DNA from 3 places in the Morganella sp. BCCO 40_0007 genome. Region 1 is predicted to be linked to each of the others. Evidence: predicted binding sites of a transcription regulator. Region 1 holds the regulator's gene; each other region holds the start of a gene.
What was found. The regulator PurR, encoded in region 1, represses purine synthesis genes. The targets are predictions, from matches to a motif close to CANGCAAACGTTTGCNTG.
Positions count from the first base shown of each region.

Region 2: R5268_RS17875 (NCS2 family permease) is a predicted target of PurR. The motif match lies at 2,892-2,909, and genes of this name have one in related genera.
Region 3: R5268_RS06215 (NCS2 family permease) is a predicted target of PurR. The motif match lies at 4,956-4,973, and genes of this name have one in related genera.

Region 1 covers NZ_JAVBIN010000007.1:225,982-232,225, reverse strand. The annotation lists gene cfa (cyclopropane fatty acyl phospholipid synthase) at 1-593, opposite strand, end outside; gene punC (purine nucleoside transporter PunC) at 859-2,070, opposite strand; gene punR (DNA-binding transcriptional activator PunR) at 2,192-3,094, shown strand; gene purR (HTH-type transcriptional repressor PurR) at 3,098-4,123, opposite strand; gene R5268_RS19450 (YnhF family membrane protein) at 4,400-4,483, shown strand; gene sodB (superoxide dismutase [Fe]) at 4,595-5,173, opposite strand; gene R5268_RS10580 (hypothetical protein) at 5,564-5,881, shown strand; gene R5268_RS10575 (DUF2058 domain-containing protein) at 5,953-6,244, shown strand, end outside.
Region 2 covers NZ_JAVBIN010000016.1:41,209-47,452, reverse strand. The annotation lists gene R5268_RS17880 (Na+/H+ antiporter) at 1-1,174, opposite strand, end outside; gene R5268_RS17875 (NCS2 family permease) at 1,446-2,792, opposite strand; gene R5268_RS17870 (M15 family metallopeptidase) at 3,057-3,848, shown strand; gene R5268_RS17865 (sulfite exporter TauE/SafE family protein) at 3,855-4,604, opposite strand; gene R5268_RS17860 (XRE family transcriptional regulator) at 4,775-5,332, shown strand; gene ilvN (acetolactate synthase small subunit) at 5,375-5,659, opposite strand; gene ilvB (acetolactate synthase large subunit) at 5,677-6,244, opposite strand, start outside.
Region 3 covers NZ_JAVBIN010000004.1:96,220-102,463, reverse strand. The annotation lists gene R5268_RS06245 (fimbria/pilus outer membrane usher protein) at 1-496, opposite strand, end outside; gene R5268_RS06240 (molecular chaperone) at 511-1,203, opposite strand; gene R5268_RS06235 (fimbrial protein) at 1,259-1,846, opposite strand; gene R5268_RS06230 (ABC transporter substrate-binding protein) at 2,478-3,311, shown strand; gene R5268_RS06225 (amino acid ABC transporter permease) at 3,389-4,126, shown strand; gene R5268_RS06220 (amino acid ABC transporter permease) at 4,128-4,901, shown strand; gene R5268_RS06215 (NCS2 family permease) at 5,031-6,244, shown strand, end outside.

The DNA.
Region 1 (6,244 bases):
GTCACGGACACGTCAAAATGTTTCGCGGCATATGCGGCGAGTCCGCCCCAGCCGCAGCCGATATCCAGCAGTTGCATACCCGGTTTCAGCTGTAATTTTTCACAGATGAGATGCAGTTTCTGCTCCTGCGCCTGCGCCAGATTGGCGGGATCATCACTGAGACCTTTCCAGTAACCGCAGGAGTACTGCATATAAGGGTCGAGCATCAGCTCAAACAGGTCATTACCCAGATCATAATGCTCTTCACCGACAATCCGCGCCCGTTTTTTGGTTTGCAGGTTACGCATACGGGCCATGGCGATTTTTATAATATCGTTGATATTCTGCGGCAGTTTATTTTCCAGCCCGGCACGCAATACCCGCTGAAAGAAAACATCTAACCGCTCACAGTCCCACCAGCCGTCCATATAACTTTCACCCAGTCCCATCGAGCCTTGTTGTAATACCCGTTTAAAGAACTGGTTGTTATGTACCTGAATATCGAAAGGGCGGGAGCCATTAACTTCAATGCCGGCTTCGTCTAAAAGATCGGAGGCAATCCGCTGCCAGGAATCGGCGGGCGTTTTTTGATTTTCGACACAATCAGAACTCATATTATCTCCAATTTTTATCAAAGCGGGATTCTGAGTGCTTTATTTATGACGTTTTGCGCGGGAACAACAGAACCGGTGTGATTGGCCGTCATCGGGTGACAGTCTGCGTATTAACGTAATCGTTAAGACAAAAACAAAGCTCAAAATCCGGATTCAGAACGAATTGTCTGAAAAGTATAGGAGCCTGAGATTAAAATTCAATGGCAAAAAAGGCCGTACATGAGTACGGCCTTTAATTAGGAATATTCTTAATCACTGCGTCAATCTATTGATTTTGTTCCGCAATAGTCACGGAAGTACGTGAAGAGCGGCGCTGGATAATATAACCGCCGATAGTCAGCACCACGGTTGCAGCCATCACAGCGGTGGTGGAGAGCAGTGGTTCGTGCATCAGCGCAGAGACCAGGAAACTGATCGCGGAGCATAAACCGAGCTGAATCGCATTCTGTAATGCCGCCGCTTTACCGCTGTGTTCCGGGTAAACCGCCAGGGCGTTGGATACCGCAATCGGGTAAGACGCACCGTTCATTGCTGCCATAAAGCAGAATGGGATCAGAATCGCCACCAGTGACGGGTTACTGAATTTTGCCATGGCATACAGACCCACCATGCTGACGGCATAACCGGCCAGCAGGAACGGCAGCAGTGTTTTACCGTTAATCCGTGACAGCAGGGCACGGCAACCGTAGCCGCCGACCATAAAGGCGATGGTCTGCGGGATATAGCTCAGGCCGATATCATTCGGGTTATAACCCATATCGCGCAGGATAAACGGTGAGCCGGTCAGCCAGGCAAAGAAACCGGCACTGCATGCGGCGTAAATCAGTACGTTACCGCTGTATACCGGCGATTTCAGCAGACGGAAAAATGAGATTTTCTGTTTTTCTGTTTTGGCAGTATCCGGCGTGATGTGATGTTTTTCTTTCAGCATCAGAGTCGGGATCAGCACCAGCAGCGTGATGCCGCCGAGCACGAGGAAAATTTCGTGCCAGCCGCCGTGATTGAGCAGCCACGCGCCGAGTAACGGTGCCAGCGCCGGAGAAAGTGCCACCAGCGGCATAATCGCGGCAAAAACACGCTGTGCGCGGTGATCATCATAACGGTCGATAACCAGCGCCTGCCAGGTGACCGCCGCAGAGCAGACACTCACGGCCTGTACAAAGCGGAGTAATAATAATTGTGCCGGGGTGGTTACCCAGATCATTGCCAGACAGCTCAGGGCAAACAGCCCGAGACCCATCAGCAGAACCGGTTTACGACCGATTTTATCGGAGAGCGGTCCCCATAACAGCTGGCCGATGGCAAAGCCGACCAGGAAAATACTCAGACTGGCGCTGATAGCGCTGGCAGTGGAGTTCAGAGATTCCTGCATCATACCGAATGCAGGCAGATACATATCAATCGCGAGGTAACCCAGCATGCTGAGCCCGGCGAGATAAAAGAGAAAGCCGCGGGAAGGCGATGTGTTGACTGTCACAGAAAAATACCTGAATGTTAAATAAGTGTAATGCGTGAGTTGTTATTTTAACTATTCGAGTTTTTCTTTGTAAAACGTTATTATTTGCACATTGCTGTGAAATTTTTTGAAAGGAAGGATTATGTGGTCAGAATATACACTGGATGTGGTGGATGCGGTGGCACGGACCGGCAGTTTCAGTGCGGCGGCAGAGGAACTGCACCGGGTGCCTTCCGCTATCAGTTACAGTGTGCGCCAGCTGGAAGAGTGGCTGGCGGTTCCGCTGTTTGAACGGCGTCACCGGGATGTTGAACTGACACCTGCCGGTGTGCTGTTTGTCAAAGAAGCGCGTGATGTCATCAAAAAAATGAAATCCACACGTCACCAGTGCCAGATGATTGCCAACGGCTGGCGCGGACAGTTCAGTATCGCTGTTGACTGTATCGTAAAACCGGAACGGATAACGCGACTTCTGCTGGATTTTTATCATCATTTTCCGGATATCGAATTGTATATTTATCCGGAGGTGTTTAACGGTGTGTGGGATGCGCTGGTGGACAGACGGGTGGATGTGGCTATCGGTGCGACACGCGCATCCCCTATCGGCGAACGTTACAACTTCCGGGATATGGGCTTTTTGCCGTGGCGTGCGGTGGTCAGTCCGGCACATCCGCTGGCCTCTGCCGGTCATGTTCTGACCAATGAGGAGATGGTGCCGTACCCGAGTTTATGTCTGGAAGATACCTCGCGTTCCCTGCCGAAACGCGACACGTGGGCACTGGATAATCAGCGCCGTCTGGTGGTACCGGACTGGGATCGCGGGATTGCCTGTGTGGAAGCCGGTCTGTGTGCAGCGATGATGCCCGCACACCGTGCAGATCCGCTTATTGCGCAAGGCCGGCTGACCGCGCTGAAGATTGAACAGCCGCTGCCGGACAGCCCGTGCTGCATCACCTGGGTGGATAAGGATACTTCACCGGCACTGAGCTGGCTGCTTGATTATCTCGGCGACAGCGAAACACTCAATGCCGAATGGCTGAGATGATCGTCAGCGGCGGTAGTCGATAAACGGACCATCCGCCACGGAGCGGCGTTCGACCAGACGCGGATGCACCTCAATGGTCTGCGCGTCTTCGCGTTTGTTGACGATACGGTCGAGCAGCATGGTCAGCGCCATCTGTCCCAGACGCTCTTTCGGCTGATGGATGGTCGTCAGGGCAGGTGTGAAGTAGCGGGCGTTGCGGATATTGTCATACCCGATCACAGAAATATCCTGCGGTACACGCAGTCCCAGTTCATCGGCGGCACAAATTGCGCCCATGGCCATGGCATCACCACCGCAGAATACCGCGGTCGGCCGCTGTTTACCGGACAAAATTTGTGTCATCGCCCGGTAGCCGGAATCCGGTTCGAAATCACCCTGGACAACCCATTCATCACGCACAGTAATTCCGGCTTCTTTCATTGCCTTACTGAATCCTTCCAGACGGTTGCCGCCGGTGTTCCGCTCAAGCGGCCCCGGAATGACCGCGATATCGCGGTGACCGCGTTCAATCAGGTAACGTCCGGCGAGATAACCGCCGTGCAGGGCGTTATCGATAATCGCATCGGTGAAATCCCCGCGCGCTTTGCCCCAGTCCATCACCACCATCGGAATATTGCGGTAGCCTTCCAGCATGGTAATAAGCTTATCCGGGTACTCCGAACACATGACCAGCAGACCATCGACACGCTTTTGTGCCAGCATCGCCAGATAGGCTTTCTGCTTGTCAGGATTATTATGTGAGTTGCACAGCACCAGGGTATAACCTTTGCTGTAGCAGCTGTTTTCCACCGCCTCAATCACTTCCGCGAAATACGGGGCTTCACTGGAGGTGGCCAGCAGACCAATGGATTTGGTGTTATTGACTTTCAGACTGCGCGCCACGGCGCTCGGTGAATAGTGCAGTTCTTTGATTGCAGCCCAGACAGCCGCCTTCGTTTCTTCCGCAACGAAACGGGTATTATTAATGACATGGGAGACGGTTGTGGTGGAGACGCCCGAGCGCTTAGCCACATCTTTAATCGTTGCCATGATGAAAACAACTCCTGACCTGCCGGTCTGTATTTTATTATTCGGTTAATCGATTGCTATTATAGTGCCATTATGCAGTAACAATAGAAAAATTTCTGTAAAAACAGGCATTGTTGTCTGATCCGGGTCAAAAGTAAAAAATATTACCTGTGCTATGGTTATTGATATGGTCAGCTATTCGGGTTTTCCGGTCAGACCATCCGTTTTAATTATTTTGATGATTCAGGATGTCAGGTAGTCATCATTGGTCACTAAGCAGCTATTTTGGAGATAAGAATGGATACAGATCTGAAATATGGTTTGTCAACAGCGGTTGCAGCACTGGTTATGATCGTACTGTTTTCAATAATGCTTTTCTGATATACCCCATACAGTACAAAAGGGCGGAAAATTCCGCCCTTTTTTGATCGACTGTTTTTAATCAACAGTTTTTGAATAACTGTTTTTGAATAACAGTCTTTTGTTCCCGGATTACGCCAGGTTTTCTTCCGCAAATTTCCAGTTCACTAATGCCCAGAAGTTTTCCAGGTATTTAGGACGGGCATTACGGTAGTCGATATAATAAGCATGTTCCCAGACATCGACGGTTAAGATTGGTTTATCGTTACCGCTGACCGGGGTTGCCGCGTTAGAAGTATTCACGATAGCCAGGCTGCCGTCTGCTTTTTTCACCAGCCATGTCCAGCCGGCACCGAAGTTTTTCACTGCGGCATCGGTAAACTGCTGTTTAAATTCAGCAAATGAACCGAATGTGCTGTTAATAGCGTCAGCGATTTTACCGGTCGGCTCGCCACCGGCATTTGGTGCCAGGCAATGCCAGTAGAACGTGTGGTTCCAGACCTGGGCGGCATTATTGAAGATACCGGCATCAGAGGTTTTGATAATCTCTTCCAGTGACTTACCTTCAAATGCGGTGCCTTTGATCAGGTTATTCAGATTAACCACATAGGTGTTGTGGTGTTTACCGTAGTGGTATTCCAGTGTTTCTTCAGAAATATGTGGCTCTAATGCATTTTTTGCATAAGGCAGTGCAGGTAATTCAAACGACATTGCATTCTCCTTGTTAAGGTTGAGTCAGTAACCTCATCACAGATGGATTACTGTTATTATTCTGCGAATTATCTTAACAAGTTTTGTCATAAAAAACAGCGTGAAATACCATGGATGATATTATTCACATGGTGAAAGATAAAATTGCCCACAGGATGATATCTGTCACGATAAAAGCGATTAGCAGGGTGTACAGCTTATGACAGCAGATCCAGTTATAGAGTCGTTTCATTCTGTTTTCTCCGTATGACTGCGGAATTATAAATATAACGGATTTACGGGCCGAAATCCGGGCAAACTGAGTAATTTATACCGGAAACGTGACTACAGCTGTTGTTTGTCAATCGACGGAAGACCCTTTACAATTCCTGCTATGACGAAAGGACAATAATGATCATTATGCTGGCAGATTATATTTTTCGTGCAATACAAAACAATACTGATTGTGACGTTATTTGCGATCATTCTCAGAAAGATGAACCGGCTGAAGTGATCAGGCGTGTCCGCCGGTGGCAGTTCCGGGACGGTATTGAGCTGATGTGCAGTGAAGAGACAGAAACTGCGGTACAGACAGGGGATGAACAGTGCCCGGAGCAATGGATAGTCTGGTCTGTCACCGGAGATACAGAAAAAAAAGTATCACCGCAGCATAAAGAATTTTTCAGTCTGTGCCAGCAGCGCTATTGGCTGAAAATACAGATGGCCTGATGTGCCGGATACAATCCTGAAAATTACCGGTATAATTATCCGTAATTATTAAACTGATTCAGAAAAAGAATATGACAAAACTCACGTTGCAGGAACAAATGCTGAAAGCCGGATTGGTGACCAGCAAAAAAATGGACAAAGTCCGCAGAACGGCAAAAAAATCCCGTGTTCAGGCCCGCGAAGCCAGAGAAGCGGTGGAAGAAAATAAAAAAGCGCAGCTTGAGCGCGATAAACAGCTGAGTGAGCAGCAAAAACAGGCTGTCTTATCCAGAGAATATAAAGCACAGGTGAAACAGCTGATTGAAATGAACCGGATCATTATTTCAAAAGGAAATATTGATTTTAATTTCACCGACAGCAATG
Region 2 (6,244 bases), on a different contig from region 1:
GGAACGGCGTGCCGTCCGGCAGGAACAGCGGGATGGACAGCACACCCGCCAGTGTTATCGCCCCGCGCACCCCGGCAAATGACGCCAGCCACAGGTCACGGGTGGTGTAGAATGTAAAGTCCAGCGGTTTGCGTTTTAAGGTCAGGCGGCTGACGGTTTTCATCATCCACAGCCAGCAGAAACGCAGTACCAGCAGGGCAAAATAGATCACGATAACCGCGGTAAACAGCATCCATGTTTCTACTGTCGGGTCCAGTTCCGCCTCAATAACGGACACCTGCCAGATCCCCGGCAGTTGCAGGCCGAGCATAATAAAGACCAGACCGTTAAAGACGAATTCCAGCATCCCCCAGACGTTATCTGCCCGCAGACGCATCGCCAGCGGCGCATTGCGGATCACGCCGGATTTGCTGATAGTCATCCCTGCTGCCACGGCCGCCAGGATACCGGACACACCGATATGTTCCGCAATCAGATAAGAAGCAAACGGCAGGAGCAACATAAAGACGATTTGCGTGGCCGGGTCATCCCCGCTCCAGCGGCTCATCAGACGCAGCGATTTACTGTACAGCCAGGTGACCGCCACCCCCGCCAGCAGACCGCCGATAGCGACTTTGAAGAATTCCAGCGTGACCCCGGTGACCGAGAAAATCATCGTGCCCATGACAATTGCCACGGCAAATTTCAGCGCGACCAGACCGGAGGCGTCGTTCATCAGCGCCTCGCCTTCCAGAATGCCCATCATCTGTTTCGGAATGCGCCCTTTGCCGACAATCGACGACAGCGCCACGGCATCTGTAGGTGACAGTACCGCAGCAAGAGCAAAGGCCGGAATCAGCTCAATCCCCGGCATCAGCCAGTAGATCAGATACCCGATACCAATAACGGTGACCAGCACCAGGAACAGCACCAGAATGAAGATTTCCCGCCCTTTCTGCATAAATTCCCGGGTCGGGGTTTTCCAGCCGTCAACAAACAGCAACGGCGGTATCAGCAGGACAAGAAACAGTTCAGGGTCGAACGTGACATGCAGACCAAACTGCGGGAAGGCAAGCAGTGCCCCCATTGCGATCTGAATAATAGGTAACGGAATACGATACGGAATCATTTTGGTGAGAACACCGGACACCGACACGACCAGAATCAAAATAAGAATCGTAAAGAATATTTCCATATTACCCTTACTGAACTTAGGGCTTAATCAGCCCGCTGACAAAGAAGACACTGTTAATAACGGCAAAAAAACCGTAATAAGACCCCGGAAGAGAAAAAATTACCGCCGGTTGCCACTATCATACAAAAAAAGCAGCGGCGGATGCGTTATCCGCCACTGCTATTTTATCTTCTCATGCCATTAATTCGGGCAATTAATTAGTATTTTGAGACAAATCGTATAAATAAAGCGTATCGTCACCACCAACTTCCGTTAAGTGGTGATTTATTACTTAAATTGCCCAGCCGCCAGCATAAAACGCCACCAGTGCCGCTGCGATAAGAACAGTGCCGATATTCAGCTTACGCCATTCACCCCCGGCGATACGGCCGATAACCAGTGAAGCAAAGCCCAGCATAATCCCGGTTACAATGTTACCGGTCAGCACAATAAACACCGCACACAGTAAACCGGACATCGAACCGACAAAGTCACCGAAATCCAGTTTACTGACATTACTCAGCATCAGCAGGCCGACATACATCAGTGCCGGTGCCGTGGCATAGGCCGGAACCAGATAAGAGAGCGGAGAGAGGAACAGGATCAGCAGGAACAGCACACCGACTACCGTCGCGGTCAGACCGGTACGGCCACCCGCAGCAGCACCGGCCGCAGATTCGATATACACCGCAGCAGGTGCCGCGCCGACAACACCGGCCACAATACTGCTGACTGAGTCAGTTGTCAGTGCTTTGCCGCCGTTAATGATCTGATTATCTTTATCCAGCAGATTTGCCTGACCGGCAACCGCGCGGATCGTACCTGTCGCATCAAACACCGCCGTCATCACCAGTGCCAGGACTGTCGGCAACACCAGCGGCTTCAGTGCGCCCATAATATCCATGCTGAAAAAGAGTGACAGTCCGTCATCACCAAGAGATGGTAATTTGAAAAAGCCCTGATATTTCACATTCGGGTCAAAAATCAGCCCGATAACGGAAATCGCAATAATAACCAGCAGTACCGCACCCGGGACTTTCAGACGTTCCAGGCCGAAAATCACCGCCAGACCGGCCAGTGCAATCATCACAGGGAAAGAGGTGAAATCCCCCAGCACCACCGGCATACCTGCGTTCGGGTTTTTAATCACAAGATCGATATTGGTGGCGGCGATCAGCAGCAGGAACAGGCCGATACCGATACCGGTACCGTGTGCAATCCCCATCGGAATATTACGCAGGATCCATGTCCGGATACCGGTTACGGAGATCAGGGTAAACAGAACTCCCATCAGGAAGACCGCGCCCAGTACGACCGGAATCGGGATATTCTGACCAAGCACCATGCTGAATGCCGTAAAGGCTGTCAGGGAGATCGCACAGCCGATCGCCATCGGCAGATTCGCCCACAGCCCCATCAGCAGAGAGCCGAACCCGGCAACCAGACAGGTGGCGATAAAAACTGCCGTATGCGGGAAACCCGCCTGGCCGAGCATACCCGGCACAACAATCACGGAGTACACCATCGCCAGGAATGTGGTCAGTCCGGCGAGAACTTCACGGCGGACAGTCGTTCCGCGCTCAGTCAGTTTAAAAAATTGGTCTAATTTGCACCCGCTTTGCGGCTGTGTCGCAGACATGTCATCACCTGTGTTAATGAATTTTGTGTCACATCACGTAAACGATTGCGTTTTCAGAAAAAATCTGCCGGTTTCCGGGTAAAAAAACCGGATACACACGACGCAAACGTTTGGCTTTCAACAGAGAAAAGATGTGATTTTTTGAGGCAAACGATTATCTTAGGAAAAATCCTGATAATCAAGGCCAAATCCGGGAATTTTTTCACATCTGCCGCACAGACGGGTTATCATCATCCGTCCCGGTGCCTGATGACGGAATCTGTAATGAAACTGACTGCTTATCTCCTCCCCGTGAGCCTGTTCTGCGCTGTTTTACCGGCGGCACATGCCGCGATCACCCCGCTCAGCCCGGACACCTGCCGCGCTATGACCGCACTTGGCATTATCACACCGGAAAACCCGGTGCCCTGTGAACGGCTGGTGAATGTGGATGTCCGGTTTATCACCTTTGAGGGTGAAACCCGCACCGGCACCATTACTGTCGCCGATATTATTGCCCCTGAAACGGAAGCGCTGTTCGGTGAGTTGTACCGGCAGAAATTTCCGCTGCACAGTGTGCTGCCGATAGAGGATTTCGGCGGTGATGATGAGGCATCCATGGCCGCCAATAATACGTCGGCATTTAACGGCCGTCGTCAGGCAAGTCAGAAAGCCTGGTCAAAACACGCTTACGGCATGGCGATCGATATTAATCCGCAGCAAAACCCTTACCGCTTCCGCGATAAAAACGGCCGTGTGACCATCAGCCCGCCGCAATCCGCCACGGCGCTGACCAACAGAGAAAACATTCGTAACGGAAAAATGGAAACGGTGCTGCCGCTGGTTTTCAGCCACGGTTTTCTCCGCTGGGGCGGGGAATGGAAAAATCCGGTGGATTTTCAGCATGCGGAGATCGGCAGTTTTACCTTTATTAATCATCTGCTGTCACTGCCGCTGCCGGACGCACAGGCAGAATACCGTGCCTATGCCGCCCGCTACCGCGACTGTTTCCGTAAAAGCAAAACCGGTGATGAGCTGTTGCGCGCCCGGCAATGCGCTAAAAAAATCCTGCGCTGACCGCCGTCAGTGCACCAGGTTACTGATCAGCAGCGTCAGCCCGGCCAGCAGGATCACCATATTCAGGAAACGGAAAAAGGCCTCTTTCGGAATACGCATGGTGATATGCCGCCCGAGGACAATCCCCGCCACCATCGCAGGCAGAAACAGCAGCGCAGTAATAGCGATTTCGCTGTTCCAATAGATGCCCATGATCAGAAAAATAATCACGCGGGTTAATGTACTGAAGCCAATCAGCGTGGTCTGCGTGATACGGAACCGGTTTCTGTCCTCAATCCGCCCGGCAAAATAGATGGCATACACAAACCCGCCCGCCCCGAACAGCGCACTCAGAATACCGCCGCCGATACCAAACGGAATAATGTATTTCTGCGGATAATGCCGTGCCGTCTTCTTAATAAAGAGAGAATAAAGCGCATAGAGAACAATAAACGCTCCGAGGAGCACCGCCAGCAAATCAGGATGTGTTTTCAGCAGAATCGCCGCACCAATCAGACTGCCGCCGATCATCAGCGGCACCATCCATTTCAGCTCGGCAAAATCGGCTTTGCGCCCGTCGCGGGTAATGTTAATCACCGCCGCGCCCAGATCCATCAGTGCCAGCATCGGCACAATGTGCGAAACCGGAATAAAGAAAGCCAGCACCGGACTTGCGATCAGCGCAGATCCGAATCCGACCATCCCGAAGACCAGATAACCGGCGAAGAGCACGGTAAAACAGATGAAAAAATCTGCCCATGGCAGGGTGTAGATCATGGTGAGCACCCGTTTAATGACATATGTTAATTATCACCATGCCGGACGCTTTCATCTGATAACATCATTTATCAGACCTGTCTTTCCGGAAAATCACGGCTTACTGTTGTACAACAAGTGTGCAATACTAACAGGGTTTCCCTGCAAATTTCATTGGTATCAATTACATTATGCTTAAAACCAGTGCCCACATCGGCCAGAAAGTCAAACTGCTGCGCCAGGCGCGTAACCTGTCGCTCAATGATCTTTCAAAACTCTCCGGCATCTCGAAAGCCGCGCTGTCCAAACTGGAATCCGGTGATTCCAATCCGCGTATCGATACACTGGAGGCCATTGCCGTTGCACTGCGTTTTCCGCTGGGCGATCTGTTTACCGCCAGTAATGAAGGTTATCCCCGTTACGAAAAAAATAAAGTCTTTAAAGGGGAATATGCGGAAGATTTTAAATTCCGTGTCGGTATGGGGAATATTTCGGAGATCTGGCACCTGAAGATGATCCGCGGTGCGATTATTAACAGTCCCGCGCACAGTACCGGTACCCATGAACATATTCTTATCCATCAGGGTACGCTGATGATGCGCTTTAATGAAGATCAGACAGTACTGCTGGAAACGGGGGATTTCTATGCGTTCTCCTGTGATATTCCCCACTCTTATATCTGCATGGAAGGTGAGCTGAGCGGTACGCTGATTATGTCTTATTCCCATATCGGCCAGACATCGCCGTAATTCCGGACAAAAAACCGGGCTTATCAGCCCGGTTTTATCACTCTACTGAATGTATTTATTCAGTTGTTCAAAGATACTGATATCTTCGTTGTACTTCACGTCCTGCACGTCTTCCAGTTTTTCCACCTGACTGACCATCTGGCTTAGTCGATCATCCGATTTCACCAGCAGCCAGATATGGCTGTGATCCTGTCCCGGCAGCGGCAGGCACAGAATACCGTCCACGTTAAACGCCCGGCGGGCAAACAGACCGCAAATGTGCGTCATAACACCGGGGTGGTTACGGACGACCAGTTCCAGAGCGATAGGCTGATTATTTTTTTCCATGATTCTGTCCTCTGTCATCAGGCTGTGACCATATCGATATTGGCATCACCCGGCAATACCATCGGCCACACTTTTTCACTGACATCGATTAATGCGTGGATCAGACACGGCCCGGGATGGTCAATCGCCGCCTGCAATGCAGCATGCGGATCACTCTCTTTATTCAGATCACAGGTATGCAATCCGAAACCTTTGGCAATCGTCACAAAATCAGTCTGATACGGATAGGCAGATGCCACAATATGCTCATCGAACATCAGCGTCTGCTGCTGGTGAACCATCCCCAGCGCCTGGTTATTCATCAGAATAATTTTGATATCCAGATTATGCTCTGCGGCTGTCGCCATCTCCTGGATATTCATCATAATACTGCCGTCACCGGTAAAGCAGATAATTTTGCGTGACGGCTCCGCCAGTGCGGCACCAATCGCCGCCGGTAAACCAAAGCCCATGGTTCCCAGCCCGCCGGAGGTCAGCCACTGGCGCGGACGGCATAACGGATACGCCTGCGCCACCCACATCTGGTGCTGACCGACATCCGTGGTGATAATGGCATCGTTATCCACCGCATCCGCCACCGCAGCG
Region 3 (6,244 bases), on a different contig from region 1:
AGTAATTGGCGTTATAGCCGAGAATAAAGGCGGGTTGTCCGTGATCCCATAATTCCGGATCGATATAACCGGCATCGGCTGTTTTTACCCCGATTTGCGGAACGGACAGATCTAACCGTAATGTACTTTTATTCAGGTGGTAAGTCAGTCCGGATGTCAGAGTATCTGCCGGAACCGGCTGTTTCTCTGCGGATAATTTTTTTGCATCATCAGAAAGGTTCAGTCCGAGCTTATTAATATCTTCCGGCTGAAAATTCAGGGCATTATTGTGCTCTCCCACCTCAACCGTGAACTGGCCTTTCCAGGTGTTATTGACATAAACATCCATCAGCTGCTCGCCGGACGGCAGTGTATTTTCCTGATATAAACGTGAAATATCCCCTTTGGCGGACTCTCCGGCCAGCAGAGTGGTATCGAATTCCTCCGTAACGCCTTCGCGGGGATAACTCCATAATCCGGCAATAATGAGAATCGGCAGGCAGTGTTGTGTTTTCACGTTATTATCGTCCGTCAGAAAGTAATATTCTTCGGCTTATACACACCGTAATCATCCACATAGGTTACTGAGGCATTACGGGCCGGGAGTTTATTTTTCAGAGGCAATTGTTTTTCAGAAAAGGGCGGGATCATTTCGGATGCCGCCAGCCATGTGCGGCTGCTGTCATTGGCATTGACTGCCGCAATAGTAAAATGGTACGGAGAATTATTGGTGACAGATAAATGATCACCTTTAAGCTGCCACTGAATATTATCAATGACGGTTTCCGGGTTTGCGGTCAGCCCGGCAGGGCGGTAAAACAGCTTTATCCGTGACCGCAGGGCCACCTGTAACACACTTTTTCCTTTGGCATTGGCGGGTGTGGCCGGAATATCCAGCACACTGAGATAAAAGACACTTTCCCGGTCATCCGGCAGTTTTTCATTATTTTTCTTTATTTTAAGCTGCTGTCCCTGCATTCCGTCTATTTTGACAATCGGCGGATAAACATAAAACGGGGAATTGCTGTTTTCCGGTGTTGCATTAATATCACCGTCATCAGTCCAGCTCTGGGCTAATGATGATATCTGACTGTTGTTATTCAGCTGAACAGTAATGCTGTCATTTTCTTCATGGTAAATAAGCCGCGTGCCGTTAATCACGATATTTGCAGCGGCATTACCGGACAAAATAATCATTATCAGAAAAAAGAATCGGCGTTTCATTATATTCACCCGTAAACAGTCAGGCTTTTTGACAAGCCTGACTGTCTGACAATGGTTATAAATAAGAGACTGTATAAATCACGTTGGAATGTACAGGCCCGACTTTTGCAGGAGATGTATTGGTTTTGTAATAACTGGCAATTAATGTCACCTGATCCGATGCCGGTGCCGTTTTATCGCCTTTCACTCCGGTGTCATACGCCGCATTCAGTGAAAGTGCCACTGACGGTGCGGTTGTTGACGATAAACTGAACCCGACATTTTTCGCGACAGCCGGGTCCCCTTCATTAACAGTATCGTTAATCAGGTAATTCCCGGTTGACGATATATTATTGGGGGATGCGAAATGTATTTTCAGGTTACTTCCGGGCGGGACTGATGCGGGTGCACAATCAGAGAACGTCATGGTAAATGCTTTCTGATTTTTGGTAATGACGGTATTTGCCGTCACGCCGGCATCGGTTACGGTAATCGGATCTAATAATACGGCGAAGTCGGCGCTGTTGCCTCCGTTAATAGTACAGGTAGTATCACTGATAGCACCTGTGATGTTAATAATACCGCCTGCTGCTGTTATTGCAGACGCGGAGCCTGAAAAAAGAGCGGCAGAAACTACTGCTGTAATAAGCGTTTTCTTTAACATGGTTAACTCCGGTAAAAATAAGATACCAGACTGACAAAAATAAGCGTCTATTTTTGCGGTTTTTCATTTAAAGAGACTATGTGGATTAGTCTCTTTAAATCTAGAATCACCAGGTATATTTACCAGTACTTAATTTTGTATTTTACAGATATGTGATTATTATCAAATTTTATAAATTTTTATTTTTCTGTCCTGTATTTTTTTTATAAATTTGTATCCGTTTTTTACTTTGGTTGTGCCGGAAAGATAAATATACAAATAATAAGATGTGATTATTTATTAATGGGTTGCAAATAAATAATTTCTCTATGATATTAATTTTAATTAAATAGAATGTTGGTTGTTAAGTATCTCTTATCGGGAACAGGAAATATTTCAATGGAGAAAATAACGCATGATTTTATTTCAAAAAATAATCATAAATAATGTAATTAGTTTTTTTGATAAAAGTATATGAATTAAAGATAATGGCTTGTTATTACGGACGCAGCATCTGCTCTTATGTTCATCTTAGAACAATCAGTTATGGAATTATTCTTTCTTAGTATTTCAGGAACTAAGCAGGAGTTGGTAGCGTGAGAGTGTGATTTACACAAATTGACGTTTTCCGTGACTGATTCCAGGGGTGTGTATGAAACCGACATTATTTGTTCCGGCTCTGCTTGCCGGTTTAGCGTTAGTAAGTGGTACCGCACAGGCGGATAAGCTTGATGATATTCAGAAAGCCGGTGTGATCCGTATTTCGGTTTTTGACAGCAACCCGCCGTTCGGATTTATCGACCCGCAGACCAAAAAACTGGCCGGTTATGATGTGGATATTGCGCAGGCTGTCGCGGATGACCTGGGTGTTAAACTGGAGCTGCGCCCGACCAACCCGGCAAACCGTATTCCGCTGCTGGTCTCCGGCAAAGTGGATTTAATCGGGGCGAACTTCACCATTACGGATGAGCGCGCCAAACAGGTGGATTTCTCCATTCCTGATTTTCAGACCGGACAGAAATTTATCGCCCGCAAAGGTGTGCTGAAAACGCCGGAAGATGTAGCCAAACTGCGCATCGGTGCGGATAAAGGTACCGTTCAGGAAGTGACGCTGCGCGAGAAATATCCGGGTACCAAAGTGATTTCTTATGATGATACCCCACTGGCGTTCGCCGCGCTGCGTAATGGTAACGTTGATGCTATCACGCAGGATGATGCCAAACTGGTCGGGCTGCTGGGTAACCTGCCGGAGTCAGTAAAAGCAGAATTTGAACTCTCACCGTTCAGCCTGACCCGTGAATATCAGGCGCTGGCCGCACCGAAAGGGGAAACCCGTCTGGTGGAAGCTGTGAATAAAACCCTGCTGAAACTCGAAAGTGAGGGTAAATCACAGCAGATTTATAACCAGTGGTTTGGTCCGGGTACCAAAGCGGAACAGCCACGCGGTGAATTTAAGTTTGCACCGCTGGCTGACCAGCCGAAGTAATGTGATTGTATTATCTGATTCAGGCCTCACTCCGGTGAGGCTTCCTGCATTTCTGCGGTAACAGACGGGATTAGCGGATGTTTGAGCAATTTATAAGTACGCACTTACTTGCGCCGGAATATCTGGAATGGCTGGGGCAGGGGTTTGTAATCACCCTGCTTATCGCATTCTGGACAATTCTCGCGGCGACACTGCTCGGTTTTCTGCTTGTGGCCGGGCGGGACAGTCAGTTTGCACCGACCCGCTGGTTAGTCAGTGCTTACACCAGTGTATTCCGTAACACGCCGCTGCTGGTACAGCTGTTTTTCTGGTATTTCGCCTCCGGGGAAATTCTGCCGCAGGCGCTGAAAATCTGGCTGAATACGCCGCATGAGATTGAACTGGCCGGGCTGACACTCGCCTGGCCGTCATTTGAATTTATCGCCGGGTGGTTCGGGCTGACGCTCTACTCCGCACCGTTTATTGCGGAAGAACTGCGGGCGGGCATTGCCGGTACCGGGCGTCAGCAGAAATCAGCGGCGCTGGCGCTCGGGCTGACGCCGTGGCAGTCCATGCGGTATGTGGTGCTGCCGCAGGCGGTCAGAATCGCCATGCCGCCGCTGCTCGGCCAATATATGAATGTGGTGAAAAACTCGTCCCTGACCATGGCGATCGGTGTGGCTGAGCTCTCTTATGCCTCGCGTCAGGTAGAAAGTCAGTCCTTACAAACTTTTGAAGCTTTCGGCGTCGCGACGATCCTCTATATCGCCATTATCGCTGTGATGGAAGCATTCGGACAGTGGCGGACACAGCGGGCTCTGGCACGGGGGTATTAAGATGGATTTTTCTGTAATTCGTGATAACTGGGAATATCTGCTGTTTGGTACTTTTCCTGACGGACCGCTGGAAGGTGCGGCACTGACGCTGGTGATCAGCCTGATTGCGGGGGCCATTTCCGTGGTGCTGGGGACTATCGGCGGGGTGATGCTGGCGATGCTGCGCGGCTGGTGGGTGAACCTGTTTGCCGCATTTCTCGGTTTTTTCCGTGCTATTCCCATCATTATGCTGATATTTTGGGTCTATTTCCTGCTGCCAATCGCGTTCGGCGTGGATGTGCCGGAAATCACCACGGTGGTCTGTGCGCTGGCGCTGGTCACCTCGGCCTATATCGCTCATGGCGTGAAGGCCGGTATTCTGGCTATCGGTAAAGGGCAGTGGCAGGCGGGTATGTCTCTCGGCTTCAGCCGGTGGGAAGTGCTGTGGCATATCGTGTTACCGCAGGCGCTGCGGATGATGATCCCGTCCTTTATTAATCAGTGGATTGCGCTGATTAAAGACACCTCGCTGGCCTATATTGTCGGTGTGGGGGAACTGTCGTTTCTTGCGACTCAGGTCAATAACCGCAGTATGGTGTATCCGACAGAGATTTTCCTGTTTGTCGCCTTTATCTATTTTGTGATGTGTTCCGGGCTGGAACTGGGCGCAAATGCCCTGATGCACCGTTATTCATTGCAGCGGCAGCCCCGTCAGTCATGGCTCGCCCGTCTGTTTGGCCGCGGCAGGGAGAAACCGGTACAGTTGTCAGAAAAACCGGCTGCCTGTACATCATAAGTTTGATCAGTGACAATCCCGGTACAGTTAATGGCCGGGATTTTCCCGCAATGAAACGCAAACGTTTTCTTTTTGAAAATGATGCGGTAGGATAAGCCGAAAAAAACAAATTTCCGGGACTCCTTATTCATGACTACTCCGACTTCCGGCACTGATCCTCATCAGGGCCTGCTCCAGCGCGTGTTTAAATTACAGGAACACGGCACAACTGTCCGCACAGAAATTATTGCCGGGCTGACCACGTTCCTCACCATGGTGTATATCATCTTTGTAAACCCGCAAATCCTCTCGTTCGCCGGGATGGATATCAAAGCGGTGTTTGTCACCACCTGTCTGATTGCGGCCATCGGCAGTATCGGGATGGGGTTATTTGCTAACCTGCCGGTGGCGGTTGCGCCGGCGATGGGGCTGAATGCCTTCTTTGCCTTTGTGGTGGTGGGTGCAATGCATTACTCCTGGGAAGTGGCGATGGGCGCGATTTTCTGGGGGGCGGTCGGGCTGTTTATCCTGACCCTGCTGCGCATCCGTTACTGGCTGATTGCGCATATCCCGCTGGGCCTGCGGGTGGGGATCACCAGCGGTATCGGGCTGTTTATCGCCATGATGGGGCTGAAAAACGCCGGTATTATTGTGCCGAACGCGGATACGCTGGTGACTATCGGTAAGTTTACCGATCACGGTGTGGTGCTGGGCGCACTGGGCTTCTTTATTATCGCCATTCTGGCTGCGCGTAATATCCACGCGGCTGTACTGGTGTCAATCGTGGTGACCACCTCCATCGGGCTTTTCCTCGGCGATGTCACCTATAAGGGCATATTTGATGTGCCGCCGGGAATTACTTCTGTGGTCGGTCATGTGGATATCATGGGCGCGCTGGATTTATCCCTCGCCGGGATTATCTTCTCGTTTATGCTGGTGAACCTGTTTGACTCCTCCGGAACCCTGATCGGTGTGACAGATAAAGCCGGGCTGGCGGATGAGAAAGGCCGTTTCCCGAACATGAAAAAAGCGCTGTATGTGGACAGTATCAGCTCCGTCGCCGGCTCTGCGATGGGGACATCTTCCGTGACCGCATTTATTGAAAGTACTTCCGGGGTTTCTGTCGGCGGACGTACCGGTCTGACCGCCATTGTGGTCGGTCTGCTGTTCCTCGCGGCGATCTTTATTTCACCGCTGGCAGCGATGGTTCCTGCTTATGCGACTGCCGGAGCGCTGATTTATGTCGGCGTTCTGATGACTTCCAGCCTGGTGCGCGTGAACTGGAATGATCTGACCGAATCGGTTCCGGCGTTTGTGACCGCCGTGATGATGCCGTTCAGTTTCTCTATCACTGAAGGGATTGC